DNA from 3 places in the Paenibacillus sp. 22594 genome. Region 2 is predicted to be linked to each of the others. Evidence: riboswitches for the same ligand, from Rfam matches in the RefSeq annotation. Region 2 holds a riboswitch; each other region holds the start of a gene.

Region 1 (6,687 bases), on a different contig from region 2:
AACCTCCAATGATTATGATCTCCTGTGTGCGCAAGGCAACCGGAGAGATGAAGCATACCGCAAGCAATATTCTGGGGAATGGAGAGTTTGTTGTACATATCGTGGACGAGGATAATGTTGGCGCTATTAATCACACCTCGATCAATGCCCCTGAAGGCATCAGCGAGGTGGAGTTGGCTGGACTTACGCCAATACCCGGGCTGATGATCCGGGTTCCGCGTATAGAGGAGTGCAGGATCGCCATGGAATGCCGTCTCGTGCGGCATGTGGCGCTGGGACACTGCGATATGCTGGTCGGTGAAGTGCTCTGTTTCCATATAGAGGATGAACTGATTCAGGGTGGGCGTATTGACGCTGCCAAGCTGAAGCCGGTCAGCCGTCTTGCGGGAGCTTCATATGCGGCAATCGGCCGGACGTTTGAGCTAGAAAGACCCCAGTACGAATCTTGAGCGCTCGGAAAAGAGACTCTACAGGATGCCGCCACGCGGCTCTGCAGGGTCTCTTTTTTTCTTTTGGCGATTCAGCTGTATGTAACGGATTCTGGTGGTTATTCGACGGGAACAGCGCCTGATTCTTTGCATTTTTGTTTCAAGCTCTTGGCTGTAAACGTAAATCCTCCGCCGGGTTTAGCAATCTCCAAGGAATACCCGTCTATGGTTACTGATGCATTATGAATGGTGCTCGCTGTGATTTGGTGACCTGCAACAAGAAGCGATCCGGGAAGGGACTCTCCGCTAACATTCTGAGCTGTGATCGTTCCCTCTGCTTCCATAGCGGAGTCGGAGCACATGGAACCATCCTTCGCAAAATAAATATCGCCACAGGAACACAGCGTGCTCCGGCCAATCCCTTCCCCATGAATATGAATATCTCCGCCGGATTTAATGATGCTGTTCAGTGCCCCCGAAATATCGATCCGGACTTGCTCCTCCTGCATGAGGGAGATTCCCTCGATAAGCTTTTTAAGCAGACTCAGAAAAGAGCCTATTCCCGCATCTGTAATGAGGTCAGTAAACTGTCCGGGTTTCAGAAAAATATCCATCATGTGCCTCACAATCTTGGTGTCCTGCGGGTAGTCAGCGCTCAAGTCCGACAATAGTTCCCGCATATCGCCAATCAGAAGGGGGAGATGATCATATTTGCTCTCCAACAGCAGCATGATGACTAAGCCGTACTTCACCGTCTGCATCGTGGACTCGACCGTCTCGGCAAGGTTCTTGGCTGCTTCTCTCAGACTGGAGATCTCTTGAATCAGCAGCTCGGAAAAGCTGCACAGACGGTGATGTGCGGCGCCGAACGCTCCGGCATACAATTCACTATCCACGGCCTTGCCGCTGATAAATATACTGCCTGTTGCCGCAATTCTGGAGTGGTGAACATCACCGTATATGTATACATTACCCAAGGCTTCAATAACCGTGTTCTTGTTCAGAGGATGAACTGCAATAATATCTCCCGGGAACCTAATGGTGGCAGGTTCCACGGTATCATTCTGCGGAACCCTATAGGTTTGGGGGAAATCAATCGTTTTTACAAAGGTTCCGTTTCCGGTAATACGCGGTCTGCCTTTACAGCGGGCAGCGATCTGTCCCCCTGGAAGCAGTACCGCATAGTGTCCGGTCAATAGAGTAAGGTCCCGCGGCGGGGGCGGGGGAAGGACACCGCCATACACGGTAAATCCGGGAAGGCCCTCTTGGGGGGGGAGCTTGTGTGCAAACACTTCGCCTTCTTCTACAGTAAGGAATTCATAGTGGCTGGATTCATCATCAGAAAGGCCGGTCCCCTTGAAAGCATTTTCTATCTTCTTCTGAAACAGCAGCTCCAGCCTCGCATTGGTCCCGGGTACGGGAGCCTTGCCTTCTGCTATGCAGACAGGAAGATAGGTCGGGTTGTTCAGCTCTTCATAGAGAGCAGGGATGTTGAGCGAGCTGACAATGGATCTTTTCTCAAAGCCAGACATAATCTGCTCTATCGACAGAACGGACAACAAGGAATCGCGGTTCATTTCTGCACGGACAGTGACATTGGCTGAAGCCGGACTGTTGACCAGGTTCCAGGCATATCTTTCGGCACGGTAAAGCGTAAAGTACACTTTGAGCTTATCATCGGATACAGTAATCTGATATTGTGGCTTCTCGCAAATCTCCCAGGTGAGATCATCTGCAGACGTGATTGGCGTTGGCTCTGTGAGGGTTTGGCCATTGATCTTAAGGATTACGGGATGGACAGCTGAAATTACAGCGGGCATGCCGCCAGGCAGAGGAGGCGTGATGAAAATTTGGTTGTTCTGGATAATGATAACGCCGTTCTTCGCTCTGTCTGTTCCGCCAAACGTCTGAGCATCCACAGAATAAAGATCCATGAGATTGTGCTTTCCAAGAAGCATGGAAGCAATGAACTCGTACCGTGAACGTTCGATAATATGCTGCGGCATTCTCGTAACCTCACTTTTCGTATAATCAATGGTATCTGAACAGAAAAGAACATCATGGAGCCGTGATGCGATATCTTGGGATATCCGACCAAATGGCGTCTCTATTGGCAACCTGGCGACCATAAAACAGCAATACCTGTACTTTTAGGCCCATGGCTTTGCGTCCTGCCCTTTCAGACAGTTTGCCTTTAGGAATAGATCAATGATATATACTCAGTACAAGGCCCATTAAATCGACTATAATCGACAAAAAACTGGTCAATACTGGCACTCTGTCCAATAAAAACTTCAGCAAACAACATTAATTCTAGTACTTAAGTAGCGAATTTTCAACTGGAATAATTGATTTAGACTATAAATAATGATAAATGTAACTAATTGTTGATTTATTGTAAATTAAATGTAATTAAGGATTTTTTCTATTTATTGAATTCTAAACTAAAAGGGGATTTAGCGGGGGATTATGGCCGATACTCCAGAAAAAAAAGGACGCTCCCAAGCCTAAAGCTTGTGGGAGAGTCCCTTTTGTATGAAGCGCATTGCGCGGGCTGCCTCAGTCTTGCTGTTCTGCGGTGCGGCTGACATCACCACGTAGTCGGCCTGTTCGATTTCCTCCAGCACCCGGTTCAGGTGGGAGAAGACCGCCCCGAGATCGCGGATGGAAGTCAGTGAGCATTTTCCCTGCAGCTCCGAGAACCAGGCTAGTTGAAGGTCGCGGGCCCGGCGCAGTGACTCGGGAAGCGAATGCTGGCTTTCGGCATCTGAGAGAGTTTTAGTACCATAGAGGGCGATACAGTCTGCGGTGGCGGTTACGATCTCCACCATCCAGTCAGCCGCGGCATGATGTGTTGGCAGCAGCGCAATTTCTGAGCTGATCTCCTTGACATAGCATTGAATTTGCTTGAGATGTGCGGTGGCTTGGGAGAGTCCGCGAAGCTCGCTGCGGCACTGGTAATGCGTTAAGGTATAATGCAGTTCCTTTTGCTGCTGCTCGCTCTTCGCCAGCAGCGAAGCGGAACGTGTCAGCGTATCTGAAACCTGAGGTGCCCCCCGTCCGCCACCGGCCAGGCCGCTTAAGGCATCAGCCAGCAGCAGACTGCCTTCGAGTGCCAAGCCTTTGACCTTGACGAACCCCTTGGGCGGAACGATAATCATATTGATGATTAGAGCAATAATGACTCCGATAAGCGTTTCGGCGACCCGCCACTCGATATAATGATCATGATAGAAGGTAAGTGCCAGAACAGAGGTTACACCGACCTGTGAGATGGCTTGGATATTTATCCGGCAGGCAGTAGCGACTCCGATGCCAATCAGCAGCATCAGCAGAATGGAGAGCGCTCCGACATCGAAGAATCGTCCCACGATCAAGCTCACAATCCCGCCCAGCACAACGCCGGTCATCCGGTATACACCCTTTTCCAAGGAAGCCTTGACACTCCCCTGAGTGATCAGAATCGCCGCCAATGGAGCGAAATATAAGTAGCTGTCTCCATACAGGGTGTGTACCGTCAGCCAGGAGAGTGAAGCAGCCAGTGTAACGCGTATCATATATAAAGACAGTCCGAATTTCTCCAGGCGGTCCTGTAATCCTTCGTTCATGAGGGTCATCTTCTTTCAGGTTATTAAGAGAAAAAATGAAGTGACTTTCAGCCGTTTTCATTATAGCACCGCAAAACAGGCCGGAAGAGCTTTAATTTTTACGAACTTGTTAAGTTTCCGGTGCTGATTTTTAACAAAGTATGGTATCGCATATATAGGTCTTATCCTTTATGCTGTATATTATGGAAGTATGTCGAAGGAAGGGAGGAACTGTCGCTTACTCGCGCTGAGCATGCCACTTCGATTGTCCCCCGCAAGAAGCGGGTAAAATAGGTTGTATTACATAAGGTAAGGGAGGTTGTTAGCTATAGCTACCCCGGAAGGCACTATTATTTCTTTTGACCAGGTGGTTAAACAATACGACGATGAAGAGCCGGTACTAAAAGGCGTCAGCTTTGAGATCGAACGCGGCAAGTTCTATACCCTGCTGGGCCCTTCGGGCTGCGGCAAGACGACTATTCTGCGGTTGATCGCCGGCTTCGCCGAGCCAACGGAAGGCTCAATCATTCTCAATGGCCAAATGATCAACCACATTCCCGCTAACGAACGGCAGGTCAATACGGTTTTTCAGGATTATGCCCTGTTTCCGCACCTGAACGTATTCGAGAATGTGGCCTTCGGACTGCGCATTAAGAAGCTTAAGAAGGATGTGATCACGCAAAAGGTGCAGGAAGCGCTGCGCTTTGTGAACCTCGTAGGCTACGATCAGCGCGCCATTAATGAAATGTCCGGCGGACAAAGACAGCGTGTAGCGATTGCCCGCGCCATCGTCAACGAGCCGCAGGTGCTGCTGTTGGATGAGCCGTTATCAGCACTTGACTTGAAGCTTCGTACAGAGATGCAGTATATTCTGCGGGAAATGCAGCAGCGGCTGGGCATTACCTTCATCTTCGTGACCCATGACCAGGAAGAGGCGCTCGCGATGTCGGACTGGATCTTCGTCATGAACGGCGGACGGATCGAACAGAGTGGCACGCCCAATGATATTTATGATGAGCCGATCAACCGGTTCGTGGCCGATTTCATTGGGGAGTCGAATATTGTGCCGGGTGTGATGATTGACGATTACTTGGTGGAGTGGGGCGGGCACCGGTTTGAATGTGTTGATGCGGGACTGAAACGGAATGAGGCGGTAGAGATTGTAATTCGTCCTGAGGATCTGGAAATCGCCACACTTGAGCAGGGCAAGCTGCGCGTGCGTGTGGATTCCCAGCTGTTCCGGGGCGTACATTACGAGATCAGCTGCTATGATGAATCCGGCCATGAGTGGCTGGTCCATTCTACCCGGAAGGCCGAGGTCGGCAGTGAAATCGGGCTTTATTTTGACCCGGAAGCGATTCATGTCATGCGTTTCGGTGAAACGGAGGAAGAATTCGACAAACGTCTGGAAGCGTACGGCGAGGTGGAAAGCCATGAACAGTAAGGGCCGGTCGTATGTTCTCATCCCTTATTACTTGTGGATCGCGCTGTTTGTCATTGCGCCGGTGCTGCTGGTCCTCTATTATTCCCTGTTTGACCTGGACGGGCATCTCACTCTGGATAATTACATTAATTTCTTCACACCAGTATATATGCGGATGATGCTTAACTCCTTCTGGTATGCATTCCTGATCACGGTGTTCTCTCTTTTGGTTGCTTATCCGGCAGCCTATCTGCTCACACGGACCAAGCATAAGCAGCTGTGGCTGCTGCTGATCATTCTCCCTACATGGATTAATCTGCTGTTGAAGACATATGCATTCATCGGTATCTTTGGCACCTTTGGGCCAGTTAATAATTTCTTTGACCTGCTCGGGATCGGGGAACAGCAGATTCTGTTCACGGGTTTTAGCTTTGTATTTGTGTCGGTGTATATCTTTATTCCGTTCATGATCCTGCCGATCTTCAGCGCTCTGGAGGAGCTGAATTTGTCGCTGGTGGATGCCGCGCGCGATTTGGGCGCATCCGGGTGGACAACCTTCCGGCGGGTGATTTTCCCGCTGACGATCTCGGGAGTGCGTTCCGGCTGCATGGCAGTGTTTATTCCGGCATTGTCGCTGTTCATGATTACGCGCCTTATCGCCGGCAACCGTGTGATTACCCTGGGTACCGCGATTGAGCAGCATTTTCTGGTCACACAGGACTGGGGCATGGGCTCTACCGTTGCCGTTTTCCTGATCGTCATCATGGCGCTGTTCATGGTGCTGACGGGCGGTTCACGGAAAGGGGTGCGCTAGTGAGGAATAAAAACGGATTTGCCAACCTGTATCTGGTCCTGGTCTTCGCCGTGCTCTATGCGCCGATTCTGTATCTGATGTATTACTCGTTCAATAGCGGGGGCACGATGCATGAATTCGAAGGCTTCACGCTGGATTATTACCGCGAAGTCCTTCAGGATACCCGGCTGATGATTATTGTCATTAACACACTGGTCATTGCGCTGCTGTCATCGGCGATTGCCACGCTGATTGCGATTATCGGCGCACTGGCCATTCAGCGTACCCGCAGCCGCCGGGCCAAAAATACGCTGCTCTCGCTGAACAATGTGCTAATCGTCAGTCCCGACGTCATTATCGGGGCCTCTTTCCTCATCCTGTTCACCATTGTCGGCGTTAAGCTCGGCTTCACGTCGGTCCTGCTCTCGCATGTGGCATTCAGTGTGCCGATTGCTG
Region 2 (6,687 bases):
GTCCTAGTTCTCATTCCCTTGTCCTCGCTTTCTTCTGGGGTGCGTGTTCAACTCTGTAAAGGCTCGTCTGCTTCGTTCATCAAGGAAAGGTAAGGGCACTCGGGGAAATGACCGCACTCTTCTGGCTCGGACTCTTCCACATCAAACGGATGCTTGCATCTCCGCGGTTCTCGTAATACTCGACCTTAATGTCATAAGAGACTCCTGCGCTTAGCTGCATGCTTCCTTCGCGGCTAACACCACTTTGCTTCTTCCAGCTGTCGATGATTAGCTGGCCGCCGATCCATACACGTATGCCATCATCCGAGGAAGCAGTGAAGGTATACTTCTCATTGTAGCCTGCCTTGATTTTACCCGTCCAGCGAACGGAGAATGTGTCCTTATTAAGGCCCGCAGCCGGACCGTTTCCATGCCAGTTAAAATCAATCTTCTTGTCATTACGGATCAGTGCAGGAGTCCCTGATAGTTCGGCATTGTTGAAATATTCTCCTGTTAAGCCTTTTTTGGCAATAACGGGCACCGGAGTGTTCGGTTTGGCGTTTAGGGATTCAATGTATTCCTTTCTCGAAACCGTGTACTTATCCGTCATAAAGCTTCGGATTTTCTGGAGGTCATTTTTTTCAGTCAGCATTTTCCCCCATGTCATCGTATATACCCATTTACGCTGGGTTTGAGACAATGTGACAGGGTCTGGAAGCTCTCCACTCTCTCCTATGCCAATAGGCTTGCCATCAGCCAGATTGAGAAGATCTGAATAGTAGGACTGCTTGTAATCATTATTGTAGATATCTGCTGCCAATATATCCACCTTATCCGCCCCCGGGTAGTAGGCACTATAAGGATCTGCCCACTCATTCGGTGCATTCGGATTCCACACCCACAATAAATTATTGAGTTTATGCTTGTTGACCAAACGGTCGTAAGTGATGTCCCAGAGCTTGGAGAAGTTATCCTTCTGCCCCCACCAGAACCAGTTCCCGTTCATCTCGTGATAAGGACGCCATAGGACAGGAACCCCTGCATCCCGCAATTCCCCCAGATAGACGGCAATCTCATCAAGGGAAGCAAGGAGGCTTTTGTATTGTATGGTACCGGGAGTTACGTAGGCATCAAACAACTCCTGGCTCAGACTCGTGTGGACGTTCGCCCATTCAGGAGTTGTGCCTGGAAGATTCTGGTGGAACGTCATTGCCACAATGCCTCCATCTTCATGCCATTCGATGGCACTGTCCACAACATTCTGCCGCTGACGGGCGATCGTCCTCTCCGACTGGTTATTGATCGCTCCAAGCTCATAGCCATGCAAGACGGCGTAATCCCCCGTTGCATTCTTCAGCTTGTTGTTGTATTCATCCGGGCTCTCCAGATAATCATGCTGCCCGGAAATCACGCCTTTTCCTCCCAGGTCAACCAGATAATCGAGCAGGCCGGCAGCTTCCTTCGAAGCCGCAGGATTCACTGGTGTGACTGCCTCCACCTTCGCCTCCGACTCCGTAGGAATGTCTATACTTCGTTCGACGGCAAGACTGCGGACCTCACTCCATGGCAGCAAGGAAAGGATGAAAATAATAGGTATAATCGTAGTAAAAAGCCGGTACTTACGGTAAGTGTTCAATGTAATCTCCTCTCTCCAGCCTCAAGTGCTGTCATTGACGCTTATGGATGGTCTTCCCGCTAAGGGTTACATCATCCTGCGGCAATACAGACTAATAGCTTAGTAGCCCTGCTGTTTAGCAGGGCCATCGGACTTTTAGGATTTTAGAATTGTAACGTCTTAACCAGTATCGGCGTTCGGTGATGAATTCAGCAGTACTTTAGGAAGCGGAAGGAAGGAACAGTGCGCTGGCAGGGACCGTCCCCTTGACTTGACTTGGACTTTCCCACATCAGCCGCGCTCTTGCATCCCCTTGGTTCTCGTAATACTCCACTTTGATATCATATAGTTGCCCGGCTTGCAGGCTTATGCTTCCTGTGCGTTCGGTCCCGCTCTGCTTCATCCAGCTGTCAATGACAAGAGTGTTATTGACCCAAACGCGGACACCATCATCTGATGTTGTATAAATCTGATAGGTTTCGCTATACAGCGGTTTGATCTTGCCACTCCATCTTACGGAAAAGAAATCAATGCCAATCGCAGCATCCGGTGTACCCAGCCGCCAGTTGAAATCCAGCAAAGCATCGGTGCGTACAACTGTGGGAGCACCGGTTAACTGCATATTATTGAAATATTCCGCCTGCAGCCCGTTTGCTGTAGGGGCCACTGTTAGAGCCGGCGTTGGTGCCAGTGTTGGCACCGGTGTTGGTGTCGGCGTCGGTGTTGGTGTTGGCACCGGTGTTGGTGTCGGTGTTGGCACCGGTGTTGGTGTCGGTGTTGGCACCGGTGTTGGTGTCGGTGTTGGTGTTGGCACCGGCGTTGGCACCGGCGTTGGCACCGGCGTTGGTGTAGGTGTTGGCACCGGTGTTGGTGTTGGTGTTGGTGTTGGTGTCGGTGTTGGTGTTGGTGCTTCTACAAGCGCCAGCGATGTTTTGCTTACGCTGGCTGCTGACGTATTTACAAACAATGCGCTTGTTGGGACAGTCGCTTTGACCTGGCTTGCGCTTTGCCACATCAAACGAATGTTGGCATCGCCTGCATTTTCATAATATTCCACTCTGATATCATAGAGCTGTCCAGCCGTCATAGCGATACTTCCGAAACGTTCGGTTCCGCTCTGCTTGGTCCAGCTGTCGATTACGGCTATGCCATTAATCCAGACACGGATACCATCGTCAGAAGTAGTGATAATCTGGTAGGTCTCACTGTATAAAGGCTTGATCTGCCCGGTCCAGCGGGCCGAGACCCCATCCACCTTTATGGAGCTGGCCGGTGAGCCTTGACGCCAGTTGAAATTAAGCAGAGCGTCGTCACGGACCATTGCAGGTGTGCCTGAAAGCGTCATGTTGTTGAAATACTCTCCGTGAAGTCCATTCACAACAGGCGTCTGTACTGTATCACCGGACGCTGGAGTGGTTATTGGCTTTACCGTTGCTGTGGGTACAGGCGCTGGCGTAGCAGTCGGCGTTGGTGTTGCCGTCGGTGTGGCAGTTGGCGTAGCAGTCGGTGTTGCAGTTGGCGTTGCCGTCGGTGTAGCAGTTGGTGTTGGCGTTGCCGTCGGTGTGACAGTTGGAGCAGGTGTCTGCACTACCCCAGCTTTATATTCATTAAGCGATACTGTGTAGCTGTCACTCATAAAATTTTTGATGGTATCTGTACTGTTATTCTCATAGAGCATTTTTCCCCAGTTCATCATGTATACCCATTTTCTCTGGGAAAGCTGGAGCTTGGCTGTACTTGGCATTTCACCATTTTCGCCGATAGCAATGGGTTTGCCGTTCGCGAGGATCAACAGGTTGTCATAATACTTGTTCATATAATCATTGTTATATATATCTGCTGCAAGGACGTCTACCTTACCCGCTCCCGGATAGGTCAGTTCGTATGGATCAGACCAGGCATTGGGAGCATTCGGGTTCCATACCCACAGCAGGTTGTTTAATTGATGAACGCCCACAAAACGCTCATACATAATATTCCAAAGTTCCGCAAAATTGTTTTTCTTCCCCCACCAGAACCAGTTGCCGTTCATTTCGTGGTAAGGTCTCCAAAGTACAGGAACGCCCGCGTCCCGCAAGCTTTTGAGCGAAACCGCCACTTTGTCGAGATCGGCGATGAGGCTGTTGTATTGGGCTGTTCCAGGTGTTACATACTTATTGAAGTCCTCTTGGCTGAGCGTCTTCTGCACATTGGACCACAGATAGGAGGTCCCGGGCAGTTGCTCATGGAAGGTCATGGCGACGATGCCGCCATTTTTATACCAGTTGATCGCACTGTTCACTACATTTTTGCGCTGAGTTGCTGCAGTACTTTCCGACTGGCCGCTGATCACGCCAAGCTCGAATCCGTGGAGGGCAGCGAATTGTCCGCTGGTTCCCTTTAGTTTGTTACTGAACTCATCCGGGCTCTCCAGGTAGTCATGCTGGCCTGTGATAATGCCTTTTCCGGAAATGGTGTACAGATTGTCAAGCAGCTTGACAGCTTCAGCTGAAGCATCCGGATTAACCGGTGCTGAAGAACTCGAAGCAGCTGCGGTCGAAGGCGCAGCCCCCAAACCCAGTGGTACAGCAGTCAACAACAGGGCAATCGTTAAAATGGTGCACAGCAGACGCGACTTACGGTAAGTTGTCAAAATTCATCTTCCTTTCGGTAGCCAGGCTGCCACTCTTTCGAAGGCCCTATAGCTTTGCGTCCCTATCTTTCGATTAGGTTTGCCTTTTTCGTTTTGGAAGGATTTATCCCTCTTACCGTAAGTATCGTCTCTATTAAATTTTTAGTTTAGAGCATTAATGAATTTTTCTTAATAAATGGTTCTTAATACCTGTTTTGGATTTGCCACAATTGGGTAAATAGATATTTTAGCCCTATGTTTAGGACCACCCAACACAGGTTCCGGGACGGTTCAGTCGAATTCTACAGCGCGTTAAGCGCTGCTATTTTCACGAAATAAATTGCTGAAGAGCAATATCTTTCCAGTCCAGTGTGATGCGGATATTATCCTCTTCTACCAGCTCTGAACCGGTCTGCACCTCAATGAACTCCACATCGGTCAACGCCAGGATTGCATGTTTCGTGCCTTCCGGTATGCGCACAACATCTCCCGCTTTCACATTATGCATCTTCTCATTCAGCACAATGCTGGCTTCCCCGCTGACGATCGTCCAGATTTCACTGCGTTTGTGATGCAGCTGATAGCTGATGTTTTTTCCTTCGGCTATGAAAATCCGCTTGGTCAGCACCTCGTTGCCCTCATCATATTTCACATAATCAATAACCTTATAGTGGCCCCAGCGGCGTTCCTCGTACATGGGTCTTTGTTCAAAAGACTTCAGCACTTCCTTAATCCGCGGGCTTTCCGCTTTGTGAGTAACCAGAATGCCATCCGGGCTGGCTGCGATGATTAAATCTTTCGCACCGATGACTGTAATCGGAATATCCAGTTCGTTGATCAGGCAGGTTCCTTCAGAATCGGCAGTCACGAACCCTTTGCCCACGTGGTTGCTGCTCATTTCCTCGGTGAGGGTATTCCAGGTGCCAAGATCCTTCCAGAAACCGGCGTACGGCTGAACGACGATATTCTCCTCTTTTTCCACCACTTCGTAGTCAAAACTGATGGAAGCCAGCAATTTATATTGCTTCTGCAGCTCCTCATAGTTCAAAGGCAAACCTTTACGCTGCAAAATATCCAGTAAATAACCCAAGCGGAATGCAAATACTCCGCAGTTCCACAACGCGCCCTTGCTGATCAGTTCCTCAGCCTGTACACGGTCCGGCTTCTCCTGGAAATGGCTCACCTGCAGATAGCCGCTTGCCGCCGCCTCGTCGCTTGTAGGAATAATATAGCCGTATTTCTCAGAAGCCAGCTCAGGAACAACACCCATCAGCGCCAGGTTTGCGCCGCTTTGTTCCATCGTTGCTTCAAGCTGGACGACGGTGTCAAAAAATGATGCCTCCACATAAGGATCGACCGGCAAAATGGCCACGGTCTCGCTGGGAGACACTCCTGCCACCGAATACAGATAAGCTGCAGTCAAAGCGATGGCCGGGAAGGTATCACGGCGTTCCGGCTCCACAATGATTGGCACTTCTGTGCCGAGCTGGCTCTGTATCATCTCCACTTGGCTGCGGCCGGTCGCAAGGTAGGAGGATTCCGCCATCCCTGTCTCCTGCAGCTGTCTCCATACACGCTGTACCATGGACTCCGGCTCACCTGCCGGACTTTGCAGTACCTTCAGAAATTGCTTGGAACGTGAATCATTGGACAAAGGCCAGAGACGTTTACCAGAGCCGCCAGATAGAAGTACCAGTTTCATATGTGAACCCTCCTATTTATGTTTTGTCGCGAAAATATCGGATTGTTATCGTAAGCTTCTGCCGGGTGGCTGACGCATGAAGGATAGGAATGCCACTCTCGCTTTATGCTGCATGACAATGTTTAAGGTCAACTGTTGCGGGAGTCACTGCAAGGAATGTTTGGACTTTCGGCCGCTGTTGTCTGCAGATTTCTTGATTTAAACCGCTGGTCACGGTGGAAATCTGCAGACAAAGGCGGACGCTACGCTCCTACAGTTCCAAAATTCCTCTCCGTTCCTTCCCTTAACAGCTTCCCAAGCAGCATTTTCACTGTAGCCAGCTACAGTGAATTCCTCTAACCTTCAACTGGCTTCACCCGCAGGCGAAGCGCCCTGCTAAAGATCCAGCATTGCCGCTTGTTTGGGCTGCAGGCAAGAGCAGATAAGATCAAAGGATTAGACCGCACCGGCTACGCTGGGGGAGTAGCCGCTCAGGCCCCCCATTTGCGGGCGGCCGACGGAATGATATTCGAGCCCGGTGCCCTCGATCTGCTCTTTGGAGTACACGTTGCGGCCATCGATCAGCACCTGGCGGCGCATGCTCTCCGCAAGCTTATGCAGATCAATATCCTTGAACATGCTCCAGTCGGTCAGCAGGCATACTGCATCACTGCCTTCCGCCGCTTCTTCCGGCAGACCGCACCAGCGGAGCTGCGGATGATCGTATTGCTGTCTGAAGTTATCTGCAGCAATCGGATCATACAGCTTCACTGTAGCGCCTTCGGCCACTAGTGCCTCAAC
Region 3 (6,687 bases), on a different contig from region 2:
CCTCCGAACGGAGATGTGACAGTGACACCTACCCAAGAACCTCAGGCAACAGAGCCTCCGATACCAGGTCCGGAAATGACCGCATCACCTTCGGAGCCACAACTCATTAAAGGTGGAGACTGACATGCTTATCAAAAAAATAATTAGCCATACTTTATCCGCAGTAATGGTATTTATTTTCGTGGTGCTGGCAGCAGCCGTTGTAGTATCCAGGGCCTCGGGAGGCGAGCCTACTCTTTTTGGATATGAGATCAAGTCGGTGCTTTCCGGTTCAATGGAGCCTGGTATTCAAACCGGATCCATCGTTGCCCTGAAACCCGGAGGAGACATGACCCGGTTCACTAAGGGCGATGTCATCACCTTTATGAGCGAGGATAATGTTCTGATCACTCACCGTATTGTGGATGCTTCAGCAAAAACCGCTGCCGGCGAGGTCATCTATCATACCAAAGGCGATAACAATGACGCCGTGGATATGACCCCCGTAAGTTCAGGGAATATTGTGGCCGAGTACACCGGAGTCACCATTCCTTATGTAGGATATGCCATGAATTTTGCCGCCTCCAAAGCCGGCAGTGTGGTCCTGATGATCGTTCCCGGACTGCTGCTCCTGCTCTATGCGCTCTACAGTTCATGGAAGGCTCTTACGGCGCTTGAGAAAAAAAACACCGTGCTTCCCCAGGCACCTCCGGGAACTGACATACAGCCCTGATCCGATTGTCCGCTTCCGCCTACGAAACGGAAGATACAATATACATTTATCATTCGCTTTACTAATCAGAGGAGGAATTAGAATATGGGTATCAAGAAAACATTGGGTTTTGGCATGGCATCGGCAGCACTCGGTTTGTCTTTGATTGGCGGAGGAACCTTCGCATATTTCAGCGATACTGCGACAAGTACGGCAACCTTCGCAGCAGGCACACTGGATCTGAATTCTGATCCTTCCGTAATCGTGGATATCCCTAACCTGAAACCGGGTGATACCGTAAGCAAAACCTTCAAGCTCAAAAATGACGGAACCCTGGATATCGGCTCAATATTGCTGAAGACCACCACAGAGATTACAGATACGCTTGGCGACAACAACGGTGTCGATCTCAGCAAATTCATCAAGGTTAAATTTCTGAAAAACAATGATAAAGGAACCATTCTCACACCGGAGGTTGTCGTATACGAAACCACACTGGATGCCTTGAAGAGCCAAACCCCCGATCTTGTAAACAATACCGGTCTGGATCAAATCTGGACGGAAGCTGACGGCATCAAAGCTCAGAGCAGCGACAGCTTTACAGTCAAGTTCGAATTCGTTGACAACGGTGAAACGCAGAACTATTTCCAAAAGGATAAGCTGAAGCTGACTTGGAACTTCGAGGCCAAACAAGGCCCTAAAAAAGATTATTAATTCATAACGGACTGCATTCTGAAGCAGCCTACCCTGATTCCGGAGCCGGAGCAGATTAGGCTGTTTTTTCTTTGTAACGATTGATTTTTGTCCGTTTTACGGAAATTTGTTATACTGACAAGTGGAAACGGCTTCGCCGTCATTTAAAGACGGTATCCGCTTCAGCGAGAAATATAAGGATAATTTATAGCGTGAAACATATAAATTCTTATATTTTAACAATAAGTACGGAGGGGCGTTGTAATCGTGCCGGATAATATGGGAAGTCGCATCCACCAACTCCGTCTGGAAAAAGGCTGGTCCTTATCCGAATTAGCGGACAAGGCTGATGTGGCAAAATCATACTTAAGCAATGTAGAAAGAAATATCCAATCCAACCCCTCTATTCAATTCATCGAAAAAATCGCCGATGCGCTCCAGGTGTCTATCCACAGCCTGCTCTATGGCGAGCCCTCAGAGACTGACGAATCCGCACTAGATGGCGAATGGTTCCGGCTCGTTCAGGAAGCCATGGCTTCCGGTATAAGCAAACGGGAATTCAAAGAATTCCTCGATTATCAAAAATGGCGGCTGGAGCAGAAGGATCAATAATGGACGATCGTCCTAGGTTGTCCTAAGGCTCCAGCGATACAGAAAAGGGCACAGCGTATGACCGCTGTGCCCTTTTCTGTATGTATTCCCGCAAAGTAACGCCCCTACATCACCTGCAACGTTGTCTTTTCACTTAAAAACCGGCGGATTTCATCTGCCCCGATGCCTGCTTTCTTCGCCGACATCAGCAAATACACCCATTCTAGATCCAGATCACCCATCAGCAGTTCTCCGTCATTCCCCTGGTTGGACTTATCCAAGATATCTCCTCCTAGAATTTTTGCGTCCCCAGGCAGTCCGGCCGTCGTAGTAGTTGAAGCATTTCTACATTAGACCCGAGACTTTGTGTCCCTGCCTTTCAGCAGGTTTACCCTTTACTGGATCCTTTACATGAAAGGATCTGGTTAGAAAACAATGAAACCGTTATCCGCAATAACATTATATAAGATCTCACAAGAAAAGTGTGTCGATTTATGGAATTTATTTATGACAAGTAGTGCAAAAGAACAGTTTTTTTTGCTGGGATTTGTCCAATAGATATGACCTTAGGAACTGTTCATGAAGCATTTGTGGGCATTCGTAGGTAATTATCACCTTATTATACGGTTCACATCCAGCTTCCGGTAACCGATATCCGTTTTTCATCATTTAAGGACTGAATCATGCCGTTTTGCGAACGGATTCCCCGAAAGTATGAATTGATTACACGCCTTGAAAGTAGCACAATAAGATGAGGAATGAAACCGCAACCATCGCAGCTCCACTGGGCGCCCAAGCCTCATGCGGCACGTGGAGTTCATCCGTTAGGAGGATGTATTCATGGCAGTTAAAGAGCCCTATAACGAATCCATTTGGAGTAAGTATCACGGCCCCAATCTGGGCTACATTCAAGAAAAATATGAGCAATTTGTTCATGATCCTTCATCCGTAGAACATCATTACCGCGATTTGTTTACCGTTTCCGGCCCTCCTCCGCTCGCTCCGGATGCCGTTCAGGCCCCGCAACCGGCCCTTTCGGGAGACACCGCGTGGCTTAGAAAGGCCGTACGAGCTTCCAAGCTAATCGCCAATATTCGTATATATGGCCATATGGCCGCCAATATCGATCCGCTGGAGCAGGGGAACAACCCTATGGCGAAATGGCTGGATTATCAAACCTATGACTTGACCCGCGAGGACCTGATTGCCTTGCCTGCCTCGCTGATCTGGGAGAATGCGCCGCCGGATGTTCATACCGCCTGGGATGCCGTTCACCGGATGCGTCAGGCATATACGCAGACTATCGCCTACGAATTCGGACATGTGCACGACGAACAGGAGCTTCGCTGGCTGAACAGTCAAGCAGAGTCCACAAGCTCCCCCGCGCCGCTGAATAATACTGAGCGCAAAGAGCTGCTGAACCGCCTGATCCAGGTAGAGCAGTTTGAGACCTTCCTGCATAAGACCTTTGTCGGCCAAAAACGCTTCAGCCTGGAAGGCAATGACGCGCTGGTTCCCATGCTGGACGAGATTGTCCGTGCCGCCGCGCATGATGGTGCAGAGCATATCCTGATGGGCATGGCCCACCGCGGACGGCTGAATGTGCTGGCTCATATTCTCGGAAAACCCTATGATATTATTTTCTCGGAATTCCATCATTCTCCGAATAAGGAGCTTTTCCCTTCTGAAGGCTCCATGGGCATTAACTACGGCTGGACCGGCGATGTGAAATACCATCTGGGCGCTGACCGCGCCGTGCGCGAGGGCGAGACCGTCCGGACCCGGATTACACTGGCCAATAACCCAAGCCATCTGGAATTCGTCAACCCTGTCGTTGAAGGCTTTACACGTGCAGCTCAGGAAGACCGGAATTCCCCGGGTTTGCCGCAGCTCGACACGAACAAGGCCATTGCTGTGCTGATGCATGGGGATGCCGCTTTTCCCGGCGAAGGGATTGTTGCGGAAACGCTCAACATCGGCAAGCTCAAAGGGTACTCCAATGGCGGTACGGTGCATATTATCGTCAATAACCGGATCGGTTTCACTACCGAAAGTGAAGATTCCCGTTCTACCCATTATGCCAGCGACCTTGCCAAAGGCTATGAAATCCCCGTGGTTCATGTCAATGCCGATGATCCGGAGGCCTGCATCTCGGCTGTCCGCTTGGCCAGCGCCTACCGCAATCAGTTCAAGAAGGATTTCGTGATTGATCTGATCGGATACCGCCGCCACGGCCATAATGAGATGGATGATCCTGAAACCACACAGCCGATTGTGTACGGCAGAGTGCGGAACCATCCCACGGTCTACCGTATCTATGCGGAACGCCTGCAGCGGGAGAAGATCATCACAGCAGATGATGTGAGCCAGATGAACCTTGATGCCGAAAAAGTGCTGCAGGAAGCCTTCGACCTGATGAAGGATGGCAAGCGTAAGAACGGAGAAGCCAAAACCTCGGTACCACTCGAAACGGAAGCAGCCCAGCCGCAATCCACGGCGGTGCAGCTGGAGCAGCTGCAGCAGATCAACCGGGAGCTGCTTACGGTACCGGAAGGCTTCAAGGTGTATCCGAAGCTGGAGCGGATTCTGCAGCGCCGCAAGGATGCGCTGAATGACGGGGAACGGGTAGACTGGGCACTGGCCGAAACGCTGGCATTCGCCACTATCCTGAAGGACGGTACGCCGATCCGCCTAAGCGGCCAGGATTCCCAGAGAGGGACCTTCGCCCACCGTCATCTGGTGCTGCACGACAGCGAGACAGGTGCGCTGTTCTCTCCGCTGCACCAGCTTAGCAATTCCAAGGCCTCCTTCGGGGTGTACAACAGCCCGCTCTCGGAAGCCTCGGTACTCGGCTACGAATACGGCTACAATGTGTTCGCGCCAGAAACCTTCGTGATCTGGGAAGCACAGTATGGCGACTTTGCCAATGCCGCTCAGGTTATCATCGACCAGTTCATCGCTGCCGGACGCGCGAAATGGACCCAGCGCAGCAATCTGACGATCCTGCTGCCGCATGGGTATGAAGGGCAAGGCCCTGAGCACTCCAGTGCCCGGCTGGAACGGTATCTGCAGCTCTCCGCTGAGGAGAACTGGACCGTAGCCAATCTCAGCTCCGCTGCGCAGTATTTCCATCTTCTGCGCCGTCAGGCAGCCTTGTGCGGCAAGGGGGATGCCCGCCCGCTCGTGATCATGGCTCCGAAGAGCTTGATCCGTAACCCGCGCAGCACCTCCTCCGGAGCCGAGCTGGCTTCCGGCGGATTCCAGCCTGTATTTCCCGAGCCGCTCCTTGGCGGCAGTCCAGGGGAGATCAAACGCCTGGTAGTGTGCAGCGGCAAGGTGACACTCGATCTGCAGACAGAGCTGGAAGCCGCCAAGGATCAGGACTGGTCCTGGCTGCATATCCTCCGTCTGGAGCAGCTCTATCCATTCCCTGAACGGGAACTGGCAGCTCAACTCAGTTCGATGGGTTCCCTTACGGAAATCGTATGGCTGCAGGAAGAGCCGAAGAACATGGGCGGCTGGAGTTATGCCGAGCCCCGGCTGCGGGCCATCGCCCCGCAGAACGTCAAGGTGCAGTATATCGGCCGTCCGGAGCGTTCCAGCCCGGCCAGCGGTTATGCGGACGTGCATGCTTTTGAGCAACGTCGTATAGTAACAGAAGCCCTGAAATTGAACTCGCAAGTACAAGCGGCTGTACCGTCTTCCAGATAGAGGGCGGTGTCACGATAATGTAAACTATTCTATTTGGGGAGGTAAGGGCCTGTGTCCGAAATTAAAGTACCCGATTTGGGCGAATCTATTTCCGAAGGAACGATCTACAAATGGCTGGTAAAAGAAGGGGATACGGTCGGCCAGGGAGATGTGCTGGCTGAACTGGAGACTGACAAGGTCAACCTGGAGATCAGTGCAGAGGAGGATGGCGTCATCTCCTCCATTCTGCGCCAGGCCGGCGAGAATGTAGCCGTCGGCGAAGCGATCGGCATCATCGGCAGCGGCGCCGGTACGGCAGGCGCCGAAGCGCCGCAGAGCGCTGCGGCCGGCAAGCCGGAGGCTCCTGCTGCGAGCAGCGAAGCCCCAGCGGCTGCCGCACCGCAGGCAGCGGCGCCAGCTGCCCCCGCCGCACCCGATGCAGCGGCGGCGGGCACTGCGGCCCTGGCTTCGCCGGGGGCGCGCAAGCTCGCGCGGGAGCGGGGCATCGACCTCGGCGAGGTCAGTGCCCGCGACCCCATCGGCCGGATTGCTACGGCCGATGTGAAGGGCCATGGCGCAGCCGGGCCGGAGGCCGCTGCGCCAAGCGCTCCGGCGGCAGCGGCCGCGCCTGCGCCGGTGAAGCCTGCGGCGGCAAGCTCCGCGCCGCAGGAGGAAGGCAAAGCCGTCGAGCGCAAGCGCATGTCGCGCAGACGGCTGACCATCGCGAGCCGCCTCGTCGAGGCGCAGCACACCGCGGCCATGCTGACCACCTTCAACGAGGTGGACATGACCGCGATTCTCGACATCCGCAAGCGCCGCAAGGATGCCTTCAAAGAGAAGCATGATGTCGGACTCGGCTTCATGTCCTTCTTCACCAAAGCGGTGATCGGCGCACTCAAGGCCTACCCGCTGCTGAACGCCGAGATCGACGGCGAGGATCTTCTGATCAAGAAATACTATGACATCGGCATTGCAGTATCTGCCAAGGAAGGCCTCGTAGTACCGGTCGTCCGCGATGCAGA

Evidence for each region. Region 2 has a riboswitch for cyclic di-GMP ahead of ACTJKB_RS16430 (PA14 domain-containing protein). Riboswitches for the same ligand answer to the same signal wherever they lie in the genome.
Region 1: another riboswitch for cyclic di-GMP. It lies ahead of ACTJKB_RS12340 (flagellar assembly protein A); the one in region 2 lies ahead of ACTJKB_RS16430 (PA14 domain-containing protein).
Region 3: another riboswitch for cyclic di-GMP. It lies ahead of ACTJKB_RS21360 (anti-repressor SinI family protein); the one in region 2 lies ahead of ACTJKB_RS16430 (PA14 domain-containing protein).

Annotation. Positions count from the first base shown of each region.
Region 1 is NZ_JBQENA010000003.1:364,476-371,162, reverse strand. Features, by position in the region: gene ACTJKB_RS12345 (flavin reductase family protein) at 1-449, shown strand, start outside; gene ACTJKB_RS12340 (flagellar assembly protein A) at 548-2,434, opposite strand; cyclic di-GMP riboswitch class I at 2,538-2,631, opposite strand; gene ACTJKB_RS12335 (FUSC family protein) at 2,936-4,036, opposite strand; gene ACTJKB_RS12330 (ABC transporter ATP-binding protein) at 4,335-5,459, shown strand; gene ACTJKB_RS12325 (ABC transporter permease) at 5,449-6,252, shown strand; gene ACTJKB_RS12320 (ABC transporter permease) at 6,252-6,687, shown strand, end outside.
Region 2 is NZ_JBQENA010000004.1:502,381-509,067, forward strand. Features, by position in the region: gene ACTJKB_RS16420 (discoidin domain-containing protein) at 1-14, opposite strand, end outside; gene ACTJKB_RS16425 (glycosyl hydrolase) at 80-1,615, opposite strand; gene ACTJKB_RS16430 (PA14 domain-containing protein) at 1,815-4,226, opposite strand; cyclic di-GMP riboswitch class I at 4,240-4,320, opposite strand; gene ACTJKB_RS16435 (sugar phosphate nucleotidyltransferase) at 4,534-5,907, opposite strand; gene ACTJKB_RS16440 (UDP-glucose dehydrogenase family protein) at 6,343-6,687, opposite strand, start outside.
Region 3 is NZ_JBQENA010000007.1:36,984-43,670, forward strand. Features, by position in the region: gene ACTJKB_RS21340 (hypothetical protein) at 1-123, shown strand, start outside; gene sipW (signal peptidase I SipW) at 125-712, shown strand; gene ACTJKB_RS21350 (TasA family protein) at 797-1,405, shown strand; gene ACTJKB_RS21355 (helix-turn-helix domain-containing protein) at 1,664-1,996, shown strand; gene ACTJKB_RS21360 (anti-repressor SinI family protein) at 2,101-2,256, opposite strand; cyclic di-GMP riboswitch class I at 2,285-2,378, opposite strand; gene ACTJKB_RS21365 (2-oxoglutarate dehydrogenase E1 component) at 2,816-5,686, shown strand; gene odhB (2-oxoglutarate dehydrogenase complex dihydrolipoyllysine-residue succinyltransferase) at 5,738-6,687, shown strand, end outside.